4 regions of the Delftia deserti genome follow, and region 2 is predicted to be linked to each of the others. Evidence: predicted binding sites of a transcription regulator. Region 2 holds the regulator's gene; each other region holds the start of a gene.

What was found. The regulator FNR, encoded in region 2, switches genes on or off when oxygen is low (the NO sensors DNR and NnrR bind a similar motif). The targets are predictions, from matches to a motif close to TTGATNNNNATCAA.
Region 1: the regulator FNR is predicted to act here: its motif matches at 2,244-2,257, upstream of clpB (ATP-dependent chaperone ClpB).
Region 3: the regulator FNR is predicted to act here: its motif matches at 2,652-2,665, upstream of ACFPFG_RS20330 (hemerythrin domain-containing protein).
Region 4: the regulator FNR is predicted to act here: its motif matches at 3,299-3,312, upstream of adhP (alcohol dehydrogenase AdhP).

Annotation. Positions count from the first base shown of each region.
Region 1 is NZ_JBHSIH010000001.1:5,519,435-5,524,360, reverse strand. It holds gene clpB (ATP-dependent chaperone ClpB) at 1-2,148, opposite strand, end outside; gene ACFPFG_RS26135 (AraC family transcriptional regulator) at 2,282-3,190, opposite strand; gene ACFPFG_RS26130 (DMT family transporter) at 3,259-4,188, shown strand; gene ACFPFG_RS26125 (molybdenum cofactor biosynthesis protein MoaE) at 4,198-4,659, opposite strand; gene ACFPFG_RS26120 (hypothetical protein) at 4,766-4,926, shown strand, end outside.
Region 2 is NZ_JBHSIH010000001.1:1,374,793-1,379,718, forward strand. It holds gene ACFPFG_RS06540 (HD-GYP domain-containing protein) at 1-212, opposite strand, end outside; gene ACFPFG_RS06545 (sulfite exporter TauE/SafE family protein) at 282-998, opposite strand; gene hemN (oxygen-independent coproporphyrinogen III oxidase) at 1,004-2,386, opposite strand; gene fnr (fumarate/nitrate reduction transcriptional regulator Fnr) at 2,548-3,267, shown strand; gene ACFPFG_RS06560 (hypothetical protein) at 3,349-3,636, opposite strand; gene ACFPFG_RS06565 (FixH family protein) at 3,817-4,131, opposite strand; gene ccoG (cytochrome c oxidase accessory protein CcoG) at 4,189-4,926, opposite strand, start outside.
Region 3 is NZ_JBHSIH010000001.1:4,233,563-4,238,488, forward strand. It holds gene ACFPFG_RS20310 (ABC-type transport auxiliary lipoprotein family protein) at 1-204, shown strand, start outside; gene ACFPFG_RS20315 (hypothetical protein) at 497-1,135, opposite strand; gene ACFPFG_RS20320 (CsbD family protein) at 1,518-1,736, shown strand; gene ACFPFG_RS20325 (hypothetical protein) at 1,884-2,471, shown strand; gene ACFPFG_RS20330 (hemerythrin domain-containing protein) at 2,726-3,226, shown strand; gene ACFPFG_RS20335 (MarC family protein) at 3,272-3,919, opposite strand; gene ACFPFG_RS20340 (dienelactone hydrolase family protein) at 4,109-4,801, shown strand; gene ACFPFG_RS20345 (hypothetical protein) at 4,802-4,926, opposite strand, start outside.
Region 4 is NZ_JBHSIH010000001.1:1,244,529-1,249,454, forward strand. It holds gene ACFPFG_RS06000 (DUF2239 family protein) at 51-671, shown strand; gene ACFPFG_RS06005 (MATE family efflux transporter) at 847-2,145, shown strand; gene adhP (alcohol dehydrogenase AdhP) at 2,208-3,236, opposite strand; gene rimO (30S ribosomal protein S12 methylthiotransferase RimO) at 3,387-4,775, opposite strand; gene phaR (polyhydroxyalkanoate synthesis repressor PhaR) at 4,868-4,926, opposite strand, start outside.

The sequences.
Region 1 (4,926 bases), 4.1 Mb from region 2:
CTTGAAGTCCACGGTGCGGCCCTGGCCGTCGGTCAGGCGGCCATCGTCCAGCACCTGCAGCAGCACGTTGAACACGTCGGGATGGGCCTTTTCAACCTCATCGAGCAGCAGCACGCTGTAGGGCTTGCGGCGCACGGCCTCGGTCAGGTAGCCGCCTTCCTCGTAGCCCACGTAGCCGGGCGGCGCGCCGATCAGGCGGGCCACGGAATGCTTTTCCATGAACTCGCTCATGTCGATGCGCACCAGATGGTCCTCGCTGTCGAACAGGAAGCCGGCCAGCGCCTTGCACAGTTCGGTCTTGCCCACGCCCGTGGGGCCCAGGAACAGGAAGGAGCCCGTGGGCCGGTTGGGATCGGACAGGCCCGAGCGCGAGCGGCGGATGGCATTGGCCACGGCCGAGATGGCCTCGTCCTGCCCGACGACGCGGTCATGCAGCCGGTCTTCCATGCGCAGCAGCTTGTCCTTCTCGCCCTGCATCATCTTGGCCACGGGAATGCCCGTGGCACGGCTGACCACTTCGGCAATTTCCTCGGCGCCGACATGGGTGCGCAGCAACCTGTGGGCGGGCGCGCCGCCCTGCCCCTGCTCGTTGGCCTGGGCTTCGTTGAGCTGCTTTTCCAGCGAAGGCAGCTTGCCGTACTGCAGCTCGGCCACCTTGTTGAAGTCGCCCTTGCGCTTGAGCTCCTCGATCTGGATGCGGATCTGGTCGATCTCCTTGCGGATCTGCTCGGAGCCCTGGGCGCTGGCCTTCTCGCTCTTCCAGACCTCTTCCAGGTCGGCGTACTCGCGCTCCAGGCTGCCGAGCTCCTCCTCGATCAGTTGCAGGCGCTTTTGCGAGGCCTCGTCCTTTTCCTTCTTCATGGCCTCGCGCTCGATCTTGAGCTGGATCATGCGGCGCTCGAGCTTGTCCATGACCTCGGGCTTGGAGTCGATCTCGATCTTGATCTTGGCCGCAGCCTCGTCGATCAGGTCGATGGCCTTGTCGGGCAGGAAGCGGTCGGTGATGTAGCGGTGGCTCAGCTCGGCCGCAGCCACGATGGCCGGGTCGGTGATGTCCACGCCATGGTGGGCCTCGTAGCGCACCTGCAGTCCGCGCAGGATGGCGATGGTGTCCTCCACGGAAGGCTCTTCGACCAGCACCTTCTGGAAGCGCCGCTCCAGTGCCGCATCCTTTTCGATGTACTTGCGGTATTCATCGAGCGTGGTCGCACCGATGCAGTGCAGCTCGCCGCGCGCCAGGGCCGGCTTGAGCATGTTGCCCGCGTCCATGGCGCCGTCGGCCTTGCCGGCGCCGACCATGGTGTGGATCTCGTCGATGAACAGGATGATGCGGCCCTCTTCCTGGGCCACTTCCTTGAGCACGGACTTCAGGCGTTCCTCGAAGTCGCCACGGTATTTGGCGCCGGCCAGCAGGCCCGCCATGTCCAGCGACAGCACGCGCTTATTCTTGAGGCTTTCGGGCACCTCGCCGGCCACGATGCGCTGGGCCAGGCCCTCGACAATGGCGGTCTTGCCCACGCCGGGCTCGCCGATGAGCACGGGATTGTTCTTGCTGCGGCGCTGCAGCACCTGGATGGAACGGCGGATTTCGTCGTCGCGCCCGATCACCGGGTCGAGCTTGCCGATGCGCGCGCGCTCGGTCAGGTCCATGGTGTATTTCTTGAGGGCCTCGCGCTGGCCTTCGCCTTCGGCGCTGTCCATGGTCTGGCCGCCGCGCACGGCGTTGATGGCCGACTCCAGGCTGGAGCGCGTCACGCCGCTTTCCTTGAGCAGTTGGCCTGCGCGCGTGGACGAGCCGCTGCTGTCGGTCAGCGCCAGCAGGAACAGCTCGCTGGCAATGAACTGGTCGCCGCGCTTGAGGGCTTCCTTCTCGGTCGCCTGCAGCAGCCGGCCCAGCTCGGAGCCGACCTGCACCTGGTCCTGGTGCTGCACGCGCGGCAGATCCGCCAGGGCCTTCTCGGCCGCGGCCTGCAGCTGGCCCACGTTGGCGCCGGCGCGCTGCAAGAGCGAGCGCGGACCATCGTCCTGGCGCAGCAGCGCCACGAGCAGGTGCAGGGGTTCGATATTGGATTGGTCACCGCCCAGGGCCAGCGTTTGCGCGTCGGCCAGGGCTTCCTGGAACTTGGTTGTCAGTTTGTCGATTCGCATGGTGTTTCTTTTCGCTCCTGAAACAGGGTCATTGCGATTTATCTGATACCGGCAGGGCGAATTTCAAGCCATGACCGGCCTGCAAGGACACAAGCTTGCGCCAGATCAAGGCCGGTGAGGCCGGCCATCCTTCTCAAGCATTGCGCTGAAAGATCGAGAACTGCGTAGGCGTAACGCCCAAATGCGCCCGGAAGCTGCGCACCAGGTGGCTGGCGCTGGAAAAACCGCAATCCAGCGCCACCTCGGCAAGCGGCGGCACGTTGCGCGCAGCCAGGGCGCGCCGTGCCCGGGCCAGGCGCTGCTGCAGCACCCATTCGTGCACCGTGCAGCCCATGCTCTGGCGGAACATGCGTGCGAAATGGAATTCGGAGAGGCAGGCCTGTCTCGCCAGTGCCGGCAGCGACACGGCCTTGGAGTCATGCAGATGCGCCTCGACATGGGCCAGCACCCTGCGCCGCATGGCCGCAGAAAGCCCGCCCAGCGGCCGCTGCAGCGCCTGCAGCTGGCGCGGCGTGGCGGACTGCAGCACCAGCCGGTCCACCAGCTGCTGGCCGATGGCATCGGCCGCCAGTTGCTGCTGCGGGTCCTGCCAGTCCAGCTGCATCAGCGCACGGGCACCGGCGTGGAAGGCCTGATCGTCCCCGTAGATCTGCGCACGCAAGGTGCGCGAGCGGGGCTCGGCATCCAGCATGCGGACCACGCGCCCTGCCCAGGCCAGGTCGGACACATACAGGTGCAGGAACTGCACGGGCGAGCGCACCAGCCAGTGCGATTCGTCCTCTGGCGTGAAGATGCAGATGCGCCCCGGCGCCCCCATGGCCTCGGGCCGCGCCTTGAGCTGCGAGCCCTCGCCGCCGGCCAGGTAGACCGACAGCGTGTGGTGGCCCGGCTGGCAGTAGCGCACCTCGTCGTCCACATTGGCCCAGACGGCCAGCTCCACCCCCTCGCTCAGGCGCACGCGCCGCTGCAGCCGGGCCTTGGAGCGTGACAGCACCTGGCACAGGTGGCTGGAGGGCAGCTCGGGCAGCGGCGTGGGCGTCATGGCAGCGATTGTGGTCCCGCAGCCATACCGACGCACGCCGCCAGGCCATCAAACCGCAGGAATCTGCCATGCCCGCCCAGCCTGCGGCGCGATCATCACCGGCCATGACTGCCACCCTCTATGCCCTGGTCGTGCTGATCTGGGGTTCGACCTGGATCGCCTTGAAGCTGCAGCTGGGCACTGTGCCCGTGGAGCTGTCCATTGCCTACCGCTTTGCGCTGGCCGCCGTGCTGATGTTCGCCTGGCTGGCCTGGTCGCGCCAGCTGCGCGTGCCACGCGGCCCGGCGCTGCCGCGCGTGCTGGCCCAGGGCCTGTGCCTGTTCAGCTTCAACTTCGTGTGCTTCATGCATGCCAGCGAAACGCTGGCCAGCGGCCTGGCCGCCGTGGTGTTCTCCAGCGCCAATCTCTGGAACGCGCTGCTGGCGCGCATCATCCACGGCCGCAGGCTGGCGCCCCATGTGCTGGCCGGCAGCCTCTTCGGCCTTGCAGGCCTGGTGGCGCTGTTCTGGCCCGAGCTGCGCGCAGGCCGGCATGCCAGCTTGCCTGGCCTGGCCTGGGCGGTGCTGGGCACGCTGTGCTTTTCCTGCGGGAACATGCTGTCTGCCTCGCTGCAGTCCATGGGCTGGCGGCCCGCACAGACCAATGCCTGGGGCATGCTGGCCGGCACGCTGCTGCTGTCCGGCTATGCGCTGGTGGCGGGCCTGCCCTGGCGCTTCGATACCGGCTGGACCTATGTGGGCTCCTGGCTGTACCTGGCCATTCCAGGCTCGGTGATTGCGTTCACGGCCTACCTGACCCTGGTGGGCCGGCTGGGCCCGGAGAAGGCGGCCTATGCGACGGTGCTGTTCCCCATTGTTGCGCTCAGCATCTCGGCCCTGTTCGAGGGCTATGTCTGGACGCCGCTGGCCGTGGGCGGGCTGCTGCTGGTGATGTTCGGGAACCTGCTGGTGTTCCGCCCGCCGCAATGGTTGCGGGGGGCCGCACTGCGCAAGGCCTGAAGCGTCAGCTCACTGGCGCCAGCGCGCCAGCGCCTCTTCGTCGCTGACGCGTGCATCCACCCAGCGCGCGCCCTCGGGCGTTTGCTCCTTCTTCCAGAAAGGCGCCAGCGACTTGAGGTAGTCCATGATGTATTCGCAGGCCTGGAAGGCCATGCCCCGGTGCGATGCGGTGACGGCCACGAGCACGATCTGGTCCTGGGGCTGCAGCGGGCCGATGCGGTGGATGACACGCGCGCCATGGATGCCGAAGCGCTGGATTGCCTCGTCGATGATGGCCTCGATGGATTTCTCGGTCATGCCCGGGTAGTGCTCCAGCTCCATGCTGGCCACGGCGGCGCCCTCGTTGCGGTCACGCACCGTGCCGATGAAGCTGCAGACCGCGCCCACGCGCGCGTCGCCGCCGCGCAGGGCGGCGAGTTCGGCCGATACGTCGAAATCCTCGGTCTGGATGGATACACGGGCTGCTTGCATGCCCGCATTGTCGCAGGGCGGCGGCGCACCAGGGCGCACCAGGGACTGGCGAACGCGGTAGCATTGCCCTCCCCCGCCGCCTGCCTTTTGCTGCAGCGGGCCATGCATGGCCACACTCACGATCACCACCCCCGAATACACGCTCTACCCGTCGCCGCGCAACGAGCAGCGCGTGGTCTACGAGCACCAGCTGTTCGTGTCCCATCCCTACACCATCATCCATCTGCCCGACTACAACTTTCGCGGCAAGGCCACGCTGTTCGCAGC
Region 2 (4,926 bases):
TCCAGGCCCAGGGATTTCAGGGTCTGGATCTGTGCGCTGGAGGTGATCTTGAAGCTGCTGACCGGAAAGGGATGGTTCAGCCACCCAACATCGAGCTGGACAAACATGCCCGGACGGAGGTCTCGGATATCGATGAGGACGGAATGGTTCACGCGCGGCAACGGCCCCGAGGCTGAAGGAATCGGCAATATGTAAGCCGATGATTCGGGCATTATCTCCAGTTCTGAGAGCCTCGCAGCCAATACGCGGCCCCAGGGCCCAAGTCCGGCCCCAGTTGTTGCTCAACGGCACCAGAGGCTGGGCTTGTAGATCAGGTCCATCCACAGCGCCCACACGGCCACGCCCACCAGCATCAGGCCGGCCAGGCGCGTGCCCCATTCGGCGCGCAGGCCGTTCAGGCGCCGCCGGCCCAGCCGCCACAACCAGGGGCCGGCCACCAGCCACAGGCCGCTGCCCGCACCAAAGGCCGCCATGGCCAGCGCGCCCTGCAACGGGCCGCCGCTGAGCGCGGCGACCAGCACGGCCGAATACAGCAGTCCGCAAGGCATGAGCGCCCAGGCATAGCCTGCCGCCAGCGTGCCGCCCGGCGCCGACACCCAGGGCTGCACGCGCCGCCAGGCGGCGCGGCCGGCAGACTCCAGCCAGGCGGGCTGGCGGGCCTGCACCATCATGGCCAGGCCCCAGGCCATCACGGCGACATGGGTCAGTGTCCAGAACGGCTGCAGCGCCGTGGTCTGGCTGGTGAGCCAGGACAGGCTCTCCATGGCCATGGCCGAGGCAGCGCCCAGGCTGGCATAGCCGGCCAGACGTCCGCCATGGAACAGCGCCGTGCGCAGCCACAGCCGGCCTTGCAATCCATGCACGGCCACCACCTGGGAGCCGCCGCCCCGCCCCGCCCCGCCCGTGACCACGCCGCAGGGCGCCGCGCACATGGCAAGGCAATGGGGCCCGCCGACGAGCCCCATGATCAAAGCGGTCCAGAGCAGCGACAACAGCATGGGGCCTAGATGATCCTCGAAAACCGCGCCCGGTTCTTGTCCGCCTGCAGATATCGGTCAAACAGCATGGCCACGCCACGCACGAAGTACCAGCCCATGGGAGTGACCTGGAAGCCCTCGTCGCTGATCTGCACCAGGCCCTTGGCCTGCAGGTCCTCCAGGGCCGCCATCTCGGGCGCGAAGTACTCGCGAAAGCCCAGCAGCCAGGCCTGCTCCATGGGTTCGAACAGCACGGCGCCCTGGCACATGATGGCCATGATGACGGCGCGGCGCACCAGGTCGTCGCGCGACAGCGCCAGGCCCCGCACCACGGGCAGGTGGCTGGCGTCGATGGCGTCGTAGTACTCCTCCAGCGTCTTGGCGTTCTGGCTGTAGCTGGCGCCCACCTTGCCGATGGCCGAGACGCCCAGCGCGATCAGGTCGCAGTCGGGCTGGGTGCTGTAGCCCTGGAAGTTGCGGTGCAGCCGGCCCTGGCGCTTGGCCACGGCCAGCGAGTCCTCGGGCAGGGCGAAGTGGTCCATGCCCACGTAGACATAGCCACCGTCCATGAACGCGGCGATGGAACGCGACAGCATGGCCAGCTTGTCGGCCCCCTGCGGCAGATCCTCGGCCGCAATGCGCCGCTGCGGCTTGAAGCGCTCAGGCAGGTGGGCATAGGCATAGAGCGCGATGCGGTCGGGCCGCAGCGCGTTGACCTGGGCCAGCGTGCGCTCGAAGGATTCGGGCGTCTGCTTGGGCAGGCCGTAGATCAGGTCCACGTTGATGGAGGCAAAGCCCAGCTGCCGCGCGGCCGCCACCAGCTCGAACACCTGCTCTGCCGGCTGCACGCGGTGCACCGCGATCTGCACCTGCTCGTCAAAGTCCTGCACGCCGAAGCTCAGGCGGTTGAAGCCCAGCTCCTTGAGCACGGCCAGGCGCTCGACGCTGACGGTGCGCGGATCGACCTCGATGGAGTATTCGCCGCCCGGCTCCAGCTTGAAATGCTCGCGCAACAGGCCCATCAGCGTACGCAGCTCGTCGTCGGAGAAGAAGGTGGGCGTGCCGCCGCCCAGGTGCAGCTGGCTGACGGTCTGGCCCTTGCCGCAATGGGCCGTGTGCAAGGCCATCTCGCGCGCCAGGTAGTCCAGGTAGACGGCGGCGCGATCGTGGTGGCGCGTCACGATCTTGTTGCAGGCGCAGTAGTAGCACAGCGACTCGCAAAAGGGCACGTGCACATACAGCGACAAAGGCATGGCACGCGCTGCGGTACTCGATTTGCGTTGTTGCAGCGCCAGGATATAGTCCTCTGCACCAAAGGCCTCGACAAAGCGGTCGGCGGTAGGGAACGAGGTGTATCGGGGCCCCGGTACGTCAAAGCGACGCAGCAGCTCTGGGGTGACAGCGGTCATGGGTTTTTCCTCTAATACCTTGACTGTGCCGCAGCACATCGGTCATGTCCTTGACTCATATCAAGAGTTGTTTGAGGCACTGCTGCGACAATTTGATCCAACTCATCGCAATCCACGAGGTCACCGCCGGCACGCTGTGTGCCGCTGATGTTTATCACTCCATGAACCTTCAGACCATCAAAGCCTCCTGCTCCAACTGCAACCTGCGCGAACTGTGCATGCCCATGGGCCTGGATGCCGAGCAGATGCAGCGCATCGACGACATCGTGGCCACGCGCCGCAAGGTCAAGCGCGGAGGCCTGCTGTTTCGCAACGGCGAGGCCTTCACCTCGCTGTACGCCATCCGCACCGGCTTCTTCAAGACCTGCGTGGCCACCGAGGACGGACGCGACCAGGTCACGGGCTTTCAGATGGCCGGCGAGATCATCGGCCTGGACGGCATCGTCAACGACCACCACACCTGCGATGCCGTCGCGCTGGAAGACGCCGAAGTCTGCGTCATGCCCTTCGACAAGCTGGAAGACCTGTCGCGCGAGGTCACGGCCCTGCAAAACCATGTGCACAAGGTCATGAGCCGCGAGATCGTGCGCGAGCACGGCGTGATGCTGCTGCTGGGCAGCATGCGCGCCGAAGAGCGCCTGGCCGCCTTCGTGCTCAACCTGGTGCAGCGCCTGCATGCGCGGGGCTTTTCCAAGTCCGAACTGGTGCTGCGCATGACGCGCGAGGAAATCGGCAGCTACCTGGGCCTGAAGCTGGAGACGGTGAGCCGCACGTTCTCCAAGTTCGCGGACGACAACATCATCGAGGTGCGCCAGCGCCATCTGCGCATCCTGGACACGGAGGCGCTCAAGCGCATCGTCAATAGCCAGCAGTGCCAGTAAGGCTGCAGGGGCTGCAGGCATTCATCCGCCAATGAACAAGGCCCGCGACAGCGGGCCTTGTTCATTGCGGCCGGCGTTCTCTCAGTCCCGCCCCAGCCCCTGCATGGCCAGGTCCGGTTCGGGCTCGGAGACCACGCCGTCATTGAGATCGCGGGCCGAGCGGCCCAGCATGGTGGTCATCAGGCTGGAGAGCATGGTCACGCCCCAGAAGGCGAAGAAGGCCAGCGTGTAGATGCCCTGGCGCGACCAGCCCAGATCGCCGAGCCAATGCAGCTGCAGCGGATCAACAAAGGCAAAAACCAGCATCTCCATCACGGCGGCGGCCAGAAAGGCAGGCCAGGCAATCCACATCCAGCGTTGGGCCAACATCAGCGATCTCCTTGTGCTGTAGAGGGGGTCGCCTTCATTGTGCGCCGCGCCAACGCCTGGCGCCAAGCCCCGAAGCGCCCTGCGCGCCTGTAGGAAACCCTCACCCGTCGCACATGCCGGAGATGCGATCCGCCATGCAAAAAGGCCGCGACTGCGGCCTCGTGAGGGGGCTTGGCGCGGTCAGCGGTCCGTGGGATGGTCGTGCGCTGGCGTGGCCGCATGGTTGCGACCGGTGACGGCGGGCGCCATGCTCTTGGGCACTTCGCGCACGCCATCGGCACGCTCGTTGATCGTGATGCCGTTGCGGTAGTAGTCGGGGTCGATCACGGGATCGGCGCCATTGATGGCGATGATGGCCGTGATCACGGCGGCCACCACCACGGCGGCCGGGCCTGCCACCACCAGCCAGACATGGCCGAACTTCCACCAGGGCTTGCCGGCGTCGGGATGCGAAGCGGCCTGGGCGGGTGCGGGAACTGCGGGACTGGAAGACATGGGAAACCTCTTTCTTTCAGGCGGCAGGCGCGGACCGTGCCGCGCCTGCCAGGAACATCACCGGGGAACGAGGAACACGGCCTTTTCGGACGTGCGGCCCGCACCCGCTTGCAGGGCATCGATATCGAAGAATACGGTGTGCGAGCCCGGCTCGGCAGAACCGTAGGGAATCTGCAGGCGCGCTGCAATGCCGCGCGTCTCGGCCGGGCCGACCTCGACTTCCTGCTCGGACGCCAGCTCCAGCCCGTCCAGGCCATGGGCGCTGATGCGGTAGCGCTGGGCCTGTTCGGTGGCATTCATGATCTGCAGCCGGTAGACATTCTCCAGCTTGCCGCCCGCCACGATGCGCGACAGCGAGGCACGGTCGCGGATCACGTCCACCTTGACCGACTGGCGCAGCGCCAGGCTCACGATCATGGCCACGCTCAGGCCGACCAGCACGGCCGAGTAGATCAGCACGCGCGGACGGAAGATGCGGCGCAGCACCTGGGCGCGGCGCCACAGGCCGGCCATGGCGTTCTGCGTTGTCAGGCGGATCAGGCCGCGCGGGTACTCCATCTTGTCCATGATGGAATTGCAGGCGTCTATGCACAGGCCGCAGCCGATGCATTCGTACTGCAGTCCGTTGCGGATGTCGATGCCCACGGGGCAGACCTGCACGCACATCTTGCAGTCGATGCAGTCGCCCAGGCCCTGGGCCTTGTAGTCCACCTTCTTGGTGCGTGGCGCACGTGGCTCGCCCCGGCCCGTGTCGTAGCTGACGATCATGGTGTCCCGGTCGAACATGGCGCTCTG
Region 3 (4,926 bases), 2.9 Mb from region 2:
GGCTCCAGTGCCGGCGTCGTGCGCCTGCGCGCCACCCTGGTCGAGCAAAGCGGTGCCGTGGACCGCCTGCTGGGTCAGAAGCTGTTCGAGGTGCGCAGCCCTGCCGCCTCCGGCGATGCCGCAGGCGGCGCGAAGGCGCTGGCGACGGCGGCCGATGCCGCCATTGCGCAGATCGATGCGTGGCTGGGGCAGCAGGGGCACTGAGCGGTAGCTTTGGCCGCCAGCCCGCCGTTTTCCCTTTCTTCCCCTCTCAACAACAGCCGATTGGTGCACTGCACTGTTCGGCTGTTTCTTCGTGGAGTGGACTCAGGTTCGAGCCGCTTCGGCGAGGCCACGTCGGGGCGATTGCAGCGCTTGTGAGCCTGACCGCGCTCCTTCAAGCAAAAAGCCCAGCAGAGCTGGGCTTTGGCAGGGCGAAGGCCTTACGCCTGAGTTACGCCTGAATCAGGAGGATTTGACCCTCAACTCCCTTGTGTAGGCCACCTTGCTGGAGCTGCTACGCGTGCGGAGCAGGCCGGTGTTCACTGCCTTGCGGGCAGCCATCAGCGCACGCGACATGCTGGCCTGTTTCAGGCTGAGCACTTCGGTGTTGATGTCGGCACGTTCTTTGGTAAGCATGGCAGGCTCCTGTCGAATGAAGTATAGCAACGAGGCTTCCATCGAGCCTTTGCGATAGCGCTTTGAAGGTCCTGTTGTACAGGCGCTCCAGCCGAGGAGATGCCGGGAAATAAAAGAACTGTTCGATCTCCTGCATCTCATCGAGATAGAACACCATCACGCTGCAAAGCGTTTGCACGAACTGGAAGATCTGGAAAGCTTCCGGCAGACACCAGCCATCAGGTTTGAAGTGGTCCGCTTCTGCGTCGGCGCGGCAAAACTTGACCAGCCGAGAGAACTCTGCAGGAGCGAAGTCCTTTGCGTCCAGGTTGTCCAGCATCGTGAGCAGGAGCTCGGGATCGTTGCCAGTCTCCGCATGGGGCGAAAGGAACAGAAACCAGAAGTCCAGCCCTGCGAATCGCACAGGGATGATCTCCCGGTCTGAATCAATCTCAGCCAAGTCTCCAATCCAGATGCCATTTGCGGGCGCTGCTGCAAACAGCTGCTTGCGCAAATCATCTTCAATCCACGCAGTCAATAATTTTCCCTCTCTGGAGAAAAATTAGACCTTGCACCGTCTTTGGCTGCTTGCCTCATACCGTCTATCTGGGCGGTGAATTTCTCTGCACTTTCCTTTTGCGCAAGGACCCCAGCGAGCCGTACGCGCCGATATGCGGGGTGGACCACAGAGGCGCCTGGGCGGGCGCCTGACCCAGCGCTTCCCGCGCGTCCGTCAGGGGCTGTAGTCCCGATCCCACCGTCTCGGCTGCCCCTGGGACGACCGTCAACACTAGGTCCAGACTACGGCGCGCAGCCCCCAGGTTTTTTACAGTGGAACCGTCGCTGATGCAGATCGTGGCTTTGAAAAAACAAGGCCTGATTGCACGGCACGACTTCAACATCACTGAAAGGACCAAGCCATGAATGAAGACCGCATCAAGGGCAACTGGAAGCAATTCACCGGCAAGATCCGTGAGCAATGGGGCAAGCTCACCGATGACGATCTGGACGTGATCGCCGGCAAGCGCGAGCAATTCCTGGGCAAGCTGCAGGAGCGCCAGGGCCTGGCCCGCGACGCTGCCGAAAAGCAGCTGACCGACTGGCAAAAGCGCAACCCCGACTTCCGCTTCGAAGACTGACGAGGGTGGACCCCGCGGGTGGCACGGACGCCCTGGCCGGCGCCACCACCCGCTCCCCCGACAGCCAGCGTGCCTGAGGGCACGCACCAATGGCCCGCCGCCGCAGGCACCAAGGGCCGCTTCAGTACAAATACAAGGAGTTCCATCATGCAAACACCGCAACGCTTTCGCCACATGCTGTCCGCCGTCGCCCTGGGCCTGATGGCCTCCGGCGCCATGGCCATGACCAATGCCGAGCACACGGCCGCCAAGAACCAGATCGAGGCCGAGTACAAGGCTGCCAAGGAACAGTGCAAGCCGCTGAAGGACAACGCCAAGGACGTCTGCGAGAAGCAGGCCAAGGGCCAGGAAAACGTGGCCAAGGCCGAACTGGAATCGCGCCGCAATCCTTCGCCCAAGAACAGCGAAAAGGCCCTCAAGGCCAAGGCTGATGCGGACTACGACATCGCCAAGGAAAAGTGCGACGACCTCAAGGGCGACGCCAAGGATGTCTGCGTGAAGGATGCCAAGGCTGCCCATGTACGCGCCGTCGAAGCCGCCAAGGTGAACAAGGCGCAGGCCGAGCCCGCTGCCAACTCCGCAGCCAAGGCTGCCAACGTGGCCGAAACCCGCAAGGACGCTGCCGAGGAAACCCGCGAAGCCGACTACAAGGCTGCCAAGGCCCGCTGCGACACCATGAGCGGTGACGCCAAGGACACCTGCGTGGCTGATGCCAAGCGGAAGTTTGGACAGTAAGCTGGTAGGCACCCCCTGAGGCGCTGCGCGCCTTCCCCCTCTCTACTTGCTTCGCAAGGGAGGGGGATGGCACTTTCGCCGCGAGGCGGCTCTTGCTCGGTGCCCCTGGCCTTTTGGCCGCGCCAGTTTTATCCGCCTTGACCAAGCCCCGCTCGCGGGGCTTTGCTGTTTTCGGGTTGGCTGATGTGGGTCAAACGGGTTGGGCGGTGCTGTTCCTAAGCTGCAGGCTTTCATGATGAAGGCAGGAGAAGCGTATGGCCGTACTGGAATGGAGCGGGGCGCTGGCATTGGAGTTGCCCGCCATGGACGAGGTGCACCAGGAGTTCGTGCTGCTGCTGGCCGAGGTGGAGGCGGCCGATGATGCGCAGCTGTGCACGCGCTGGGATGAGTTGATCGCGCATACGCAGGTGCATTTCGACCAGGAAGACCGCTGGATGCAGTCCACGCGCTTTACCAGCACCAACTGCCACAGCCTGCAGCACAAGGTGGTGCTGCAGGTGATGCGCGAGGGGGCGAACAAGGCGGCGGCCGGGGACCTGGCCGTGATCCGCAGCATGGCGGGCGAGCTGGCGGCCTGGTTCGTGCACCATGCGCAGACCATGGATGCGGCGCTGGCCCTGCATTTGCGCAGTGCGGGCTTCGATCCCGCCACGGGCTCCCTGGCACACCCTGAGGCCTTGCCCGAGCAGCCCATCACGGGCTGCGGCGGTGCCTGCGACGGCAGCGCCGACCGCGCGCGGGCCGTGCCGGCCTGAGCCGGCAGGCCCGCAATCAGCCAGCTCGTCAATCAGCCAGCCCGCTCAGGGCATGATCGCGGGCGAGGCCAGGATGGGGAAGATCTTCACCAGTCCACCCGCCATCACCTCCACGGCCAGGGCAGCGAGGATCAGGCCCATGAGCCGCGTCATCACGTTGATGCCGGTCTTGCCCAGCACGCGGGCGATCGGGTCGGCCAGCGAAAAACAGACCATCACCACCAGCGCCACCACCACGCCATAGCCCACCAGGGCCAGGTGCTGCCAGATGGTGCGTGCCTGGTCGGCGTAGATCACCACGGTGGACATGGAGGCCGGCCCCGTCAGCAGCGGAATCGTCAGCGGCACCACGGCAATGCTGTTGCCCATGGCGGCCTTTTCCGCGCCAGCGACAAGCGTGGGCGCGTTGGGCCGTTCCTCGGCCGGGCGGGCGTTGAGCATGTTCATGGCGCTGATCAGCAGCAGCAGGCCGCCGCCCACCTGAAAGCTCTGCAGCGAGATGTTGAAGAAGTCCAGCACCTGCAGCCCGATGATGGCGCAGGCCGCGATCACGCAGAACGAGGCCAGCGCCGCCGTGCGAATGGTCTGCTGGCGCTGCTGGGCGCTGAATCCCTCGGTGTAGTGGATGAAGAAGGGGACGATGGCCAGCGGGTTGATGATGGCCACCAGCGTGATCAGCGGTTTGAGGTCCATCGCATTCCCTGTAGGTTGCCGCCGCCCACCTGTGCCCGGCCCTTGCCGGTACGCACGACTTTTCGTTCCATCGAATGTCTCCTGTGAAAGAATTGCCGCACGGGCCGGCCCGCCGCCATTACAGCATTGCGGGGCGCGTCCGCCCACCGGGAAATCACAACAGGTTCTCAGACAGAAAGGAACGCGGACATGGGCAGTTTTGTGCAGTTGACTTCATTGGATGGCACGTCTTCGCCGGCCTGGGTGGCGCGGCCCGATGTGCCCGCGCGCGGCGCCGTCGTGGTGCTGCAGGAGATCTTCGGCGTCAACGCCCATATCCGCGCCGTGGCCGACCGCCTGGCTGCCCGCGGCTATGTGGCCGTGGCGCCGTCACTGTTCACGCGTGTCGAGGCCGGTGTGGACCTGGGCTACGGCGACGCCGACCGTGCCAAGGGCATGGCGCTGAAATCCGCCGCCGAGGCGCTGCCCCAGCCCGGCGTGCTGCCCGAGATCGAGGCCGCCATCGCCCATGCTGCCACGCTGGTGCCCGGCGGCAAGGTGGGCATCGTGGGCTTTTGCTGGGGCGGCCTGTGGGCCTGGCGCGCGGCCTGCAACCTGCCCAGCCTGTCGGCTGCGGCCTGCTACTACGGCGGCGGCATGACCACGCCGCTGGAGATGGGCCGCGAGCCGCTGTGCCCCGTCATCGCCCACTTCGGCCGGCGCGATACGCACATTCCCGTGGACGCCGTGCAGGCCTTCGCCCAGGCGCAAAAGCATGTGCAGGTGCACCTGTACGACGCCGACCACGGCTTCAACTGCGACCAGCGCAGCGCCTACGACGAGGCCAGCGCCCTGCAGGCGCGCGACCGCACGCTGGCCTTCTTCGACCAGCACCTGGCCTGATCAACCCCCGGGGTCCGGGTCACATGCCGGCCCCGGCGTCGCCTTGCGCGCCTGCACGGTCTGCAGCGGGCCCCGCAGCGCGCGCTGCTGCGCGATCAGGAAACTCAGCAGGCCGCCCAGGTCGC
Region 4 (4,926 bases), 130 kb from region 2:
TAACCCGGGTTTAATTGACTTGATATTTTTACCCGGCTAATATCTGCGCCATGACTACCAAATCCAGCGCAGCGGCCGCCGAGCCCGCCCCCAGCTACACCATCTTCCAGGGCCACAGCCGGCTGCTGCAGGCCGGCAGGCCGGCCATCCTGCAGTTCCTGCAAAGCCATGAGCAACAGGCCCACGGCAGCGGGTCCGCGCCGCCGCTGTGGGTGTTCGACGACCACAGCGGCATGCGGCTGGACCTGGACTGGCGCAGCGAGCTGGCCGCAGCGCCTGCCCCCACCGAAGCCGCCGCCCCCCGCAGCGTGGGCCGCCCCAAACTGGGCGTGGTGGCGCGCGAGGTGACCTTGCTGCCGCGCCACTGGGAATGGCTGAACCGCCAGCCCGGCGGCGCCTCCGGCGCACTGCGCAGGCTGATCGAGGAGGCGCGCGGCAAGCACGCCGCGCAGGATGCCGTGCGCGCCGCCACCGAAGCCGTCTACCGCTTCATGAGCGAGATGGCGGGCGACCTGCCCCATTTCGAGGACGCCAGCCGCGCCCTGTTTGCACGCCAGGCCGAAGCCTTTGCACAGCACACCGCCGCCTGGCCCGAGGATGTGCGAAGCTATCTGCAGCAACTGGGCGACCCCGTGTGGGCAGGCTCACCTGCGGCGCCAGCCCAGGACTGAAGACCTGACCCGGCCCGACCTCACTGCTTTTCTCGTCGCATTACCAGACACAACATGACGAAACCAACCGACCCCCCTGCCCCAGGCCGCCGCGCCTGCCGCATCCAGCCCCGCCGGGCCGCCCATTGCCGGCAGCCAGCCGTTGTGGCGCACCTTTCTGGTGTTCCTGGGCCCCATGGTGCTGGCCAACATCCTGCAATCGCTGTCGGGCACCATCAACAGCGTCTTCATCGGCCAGATGCTGGGCGTGCAGGCGCTGGCCGCCGTCGCGGCCTTTTTTCCGGTGATGTTCCTCTTCATCGCCTTCGTGATCGGCCTGGGCGCGGGCTCCTCGGTGCTGATCGGCCAGGCCTACGGCGCGCGCATGCACGACAAGCTGCGCGCCATCGCAGGCACGGCCATGTGCATGGGACTGCTGTTCGGCGCCATCGTGGCCCTGTTCGGCGGGCTGTTCACCGAGCCGCTGATGCGGTTGCTGGGCACGCCGCCCGACATCATGGAGCAGGCCACGCTGTACTCGCGCATCGTGCTGCTGGGCATGCCGGGGCTGTTCGTGTTCCTGCTGGCCACCTCGCTGCTGCGCGGAGTGGGCGACACGGTCTCGCCCATGCTGGCCCTGCTGATCTCCACGGGCACGGGCCTGGCCTGCACCCCGGCGCTGATCGCGGGCTGGGCCGGCCTGCCGCGCCTGGGCGTGGCCAGCGCGGGCGTGTCCATGATCCTGGGCTTCACCCTGGCGCTGGCCTGGCTGGGCTGGCGGCTGCGCCGCATAGCCAGCCCGCTGGCACCCAATGCCGAGCTGTGGAGGGCCATGCGCATCGACCGGACCCTGCTCAAGAGCATCCTGCGCGTGGGCATTCCCACCGGCGTGCAGATGATCGCCTCGTCCATGGCCGGGCTGGTCGTCGTGTCACTGGTCAACGGCTTTGGCTCCAGCGCCACGGCGGCCTACGGTGCGGTCAACCAGATCAACTCGTTTGCGCAGTTCCCGGTCATTTCGGTGGCCATCACGGCCTCCATCCTCGGCGCCCAGGCCATCGGCGCGGGCCGCAGCGAGCGCCTGGGCGCCATCACGGCCACGGCCATCCGCATGAACCTGGTGCTGGGCGCTGCCCTGGCCCTGATCGGCAGCCTGTTCGCACGGCCGCTGCTGGGCATGTTCATCACCGACGAGCAGGTGCTGGTGCTGGCCATCGAGCTGCTGTACATCGTGCTGTGGAGCGGTCTGCTGCTGGGCTGCTTCATCGCCCTGTCGTCCATCATGCGCGCCAGCGGCGATGTGATCATTCCCACGGCCATCACCATCACGGTGCTGGCCGTGCTGGAGCTGCCCCTGGCCTGGTGGCTGAGCCGCAGCTTCGGGCTGATGGGCATCTGGATGGCGCTTCCGCTGTCCTACACCCTGACGCTGTGCCTGCAGACCGCCTACTACAAGCTGGTCTGGAAGAAGCGCCCCATCCGCCGCATGGTGTGAGGCGTGCGCCATGCAAAACAGGCTTCCCTCGGGAAGCCTGTTTTTTTGGGGTGGGCAAAGCGTCAGGCGTTCAGGTCCAGCACCACGCGCCCTTCGATCTTGCCTTCATGCATGCGCGCAAAGATGTCGTTGATGTTCTCCAGCCGGTCGGTGGACACGGTGGCCTTGACCTTGCCCATGGCCGCGAAGTCCAGCGATTCCTGCAGGTCCAGCCGCGTGCCCACGATGGAGCCGCGCACGGTCACGCCGCTGAGCACCATGTTGAAGATAGGCAGCGGGAAGCTGCCGGGCGGCAGGCCGTTGAGCGACACCGTGCCGCCGCGCCGCACCATGCCCAGCGCCTGCTCGAAGGCCTTGGGTGATACCGCTGTCACCAGGGCGCCGTGTGCGCCACCGATCTCCTTTTTCAGGTAGGCCGCAGGGTCCGTGGTCATGGCATTGACCGTGACCTGGGCACCCAGGCGCCGGGCCAGCGCCAGCTTGTCGTCATCCACGTCCACCGCCGCCACGTTCAGGCCCATGGCCTTGGCGTACTGCACGGCCATGTGGCCCAGGCCGCCGATGCCCGAGATCACCACCCAGTTGCCGGGCTTGGTGTCCGTGACCTTCAAACCCTTGTAGACCGTGACGCCCGCGCACAGCACGGGGGCGATCTCGATCAGGTCCACGCTGCCGGGCAGCAGGCCCACGAAGTTGGCATCGGCCAGCGCGTACTGTGCAAAGCCGCCGTTGACGGAGTAGCCGGTGTTCTTTTGCTGCTCGCACAGCGTCTCCCAACCACCCAGGCAATGCTCGCAATGGCCGCAGGCCGTGTACAGCCAGGGAATGCCGACGCGGTCGCCCTCCTTCACATGGGTGACGCCCGCACCCACGGCGGCCACATAGCCCACGCCCTCATGGCCGGGGATGAAAGGCGGATTGGGCTTGACGGGCCAGTCGCCCTGCGCCGCATGCAGGTCGGTATGGCAGACGCCGCAGGCCTCGATCTTCACCAGCACATGGCCGGGATCGGGCCGGGGCACCCGGACTTCCTCGATGGTGAGCGGCTTGCCAAACTCCCGCACCACGGCGGCCTTCATGGTCTTGTTCATTCGCGCCATCCTTTCTTTGCGTCAAAGTAGGTACAGCATTTCAGCGAAGCGACCTGAACGCCTTGATCAAAATCAGGCCTTGGACCATCAAGGACAAAAAAAGCGGGCAAGGAAAACCTTGCCCGCTTTTCAGGGATGCGAATGCAGGCCTTACACGGGCTGGCCCACCAGGTCGTGGCCCTGCGTGCCCACGATGCGCGCCTTCACGAAGTCGCCCACCTTGTAGGTCTTGCTGGCCTTCTCGGGCGGCAGCAGGTGCACCAGGCCATCGATCTCGGGCGCATCGGCATAGCTGCGACCCACGCCGCCCTTCTTGCCCAGGCCCACGGACTTGTCCACCAGCACCTGCATGGTCTGGCCCACGCGCTTTTGCAGGCGCGCAGTGGAAACCTCTTCGGCCACGGCCATGAAGCGCGCGCGGCGCTCCTCGCGCACTTCCTGCGGCAGCATGCCGGGAATCTCGTTGGCGGCAGCGCCTTCGACCGGGCTGTAGGCAAAGCAGCCCGCGCGGTCGATCTGCGCCTCGCGCAGGAACTGCAGCAGGTGCTCGAACTCCTGCTCGGTCTCGCCGGGGAAGCCCGCGATGAAGGTGGAGCGGATCACCAGATCCGGGCAGATCTCGCGCCAGCGCTGCAGGCGCTCCAGGTTCCTCTCGCCATTGGCCGGGCGCTTCATGCGCTTCAAGACGTCGGGATGGCTGTGCTGGAAGGGCACGTCCAGATAGGGCAGCACGCGGCCCGTGGCCATGAACGGAATGATCTCGTCCACGCTGGGGTACGGATAAACGTAGTGCAGGCGCACCCAGGCGCCATAGGGCTCGGCGATCTCGGCCAGCGTCTGCACCAGTTCGAGCATGCGCGTCTTCACCGGCTTGCCGTCCCAGAAGCCCGTGCGGTACTTCACGTCCACGCCATAGGCCGAGGTGTCCTGGCTGATCACCAGCAGTTCCTTGACGCCACCCTCGAACAGCGCGCGCGCCTCCTTGAGCACATCGCCCACGGGACGCGAGACCAGATCGCCGCGCATGGAGGGAATGATGCAGAAGGTGCAGCGGTGGTTGCAGCCCTCGGAAATCTTCAGGTAGGCGTAGTGCCTGGGCGTGAGCTTGATGCCCGCCTCGCCAAAGGCGCCCGGCACCAGGTCGATGAAGGGATCGTGCGGCTTGGGCAGATGGGTGTGGACGGCATTCATCACCTCCTGCGTGGCGTGCGGACCGGTCACTGCCAGCACGCTGGGATGCACTTCCTGGATCAGGTTGCCGCCATCCTTGCCCGCCTTGGCACCCAGGCAACCCGTGACGATGACCTTGCCGTTCTCGGCCAGCGCCTCGCCAATGGTGTCCAGGCTCTCGCGCACGGCGTCATCGATGAAGCCGCAGGTGTTGACGATCACCAGGTCAGCGCCCTCGAAGGTCTTGGAGGTCTGGTAGCCCTCGGCGCTGAGCTGGGTAAGGATGAGTTCGGAGTCGGTGAGTGCCTTGGGGCACCCAAGAGACACGAAGCCCACGCGCGGAGCGGCCGCGCCGGCAGGGGTTGTCATGGTTGTTGCGTCGCTCGTGGGATTCATAGGGGCGATATTGTCCCAGTTCTGCGTGAACTTGGCACATCGCCCCCGAACTTATCCCTGAAAGCTCAGCTGCCGCGCTTGATGCCCAGGGCGCTCAGCATCTGCTCGGTCTGCTTTTGCATCT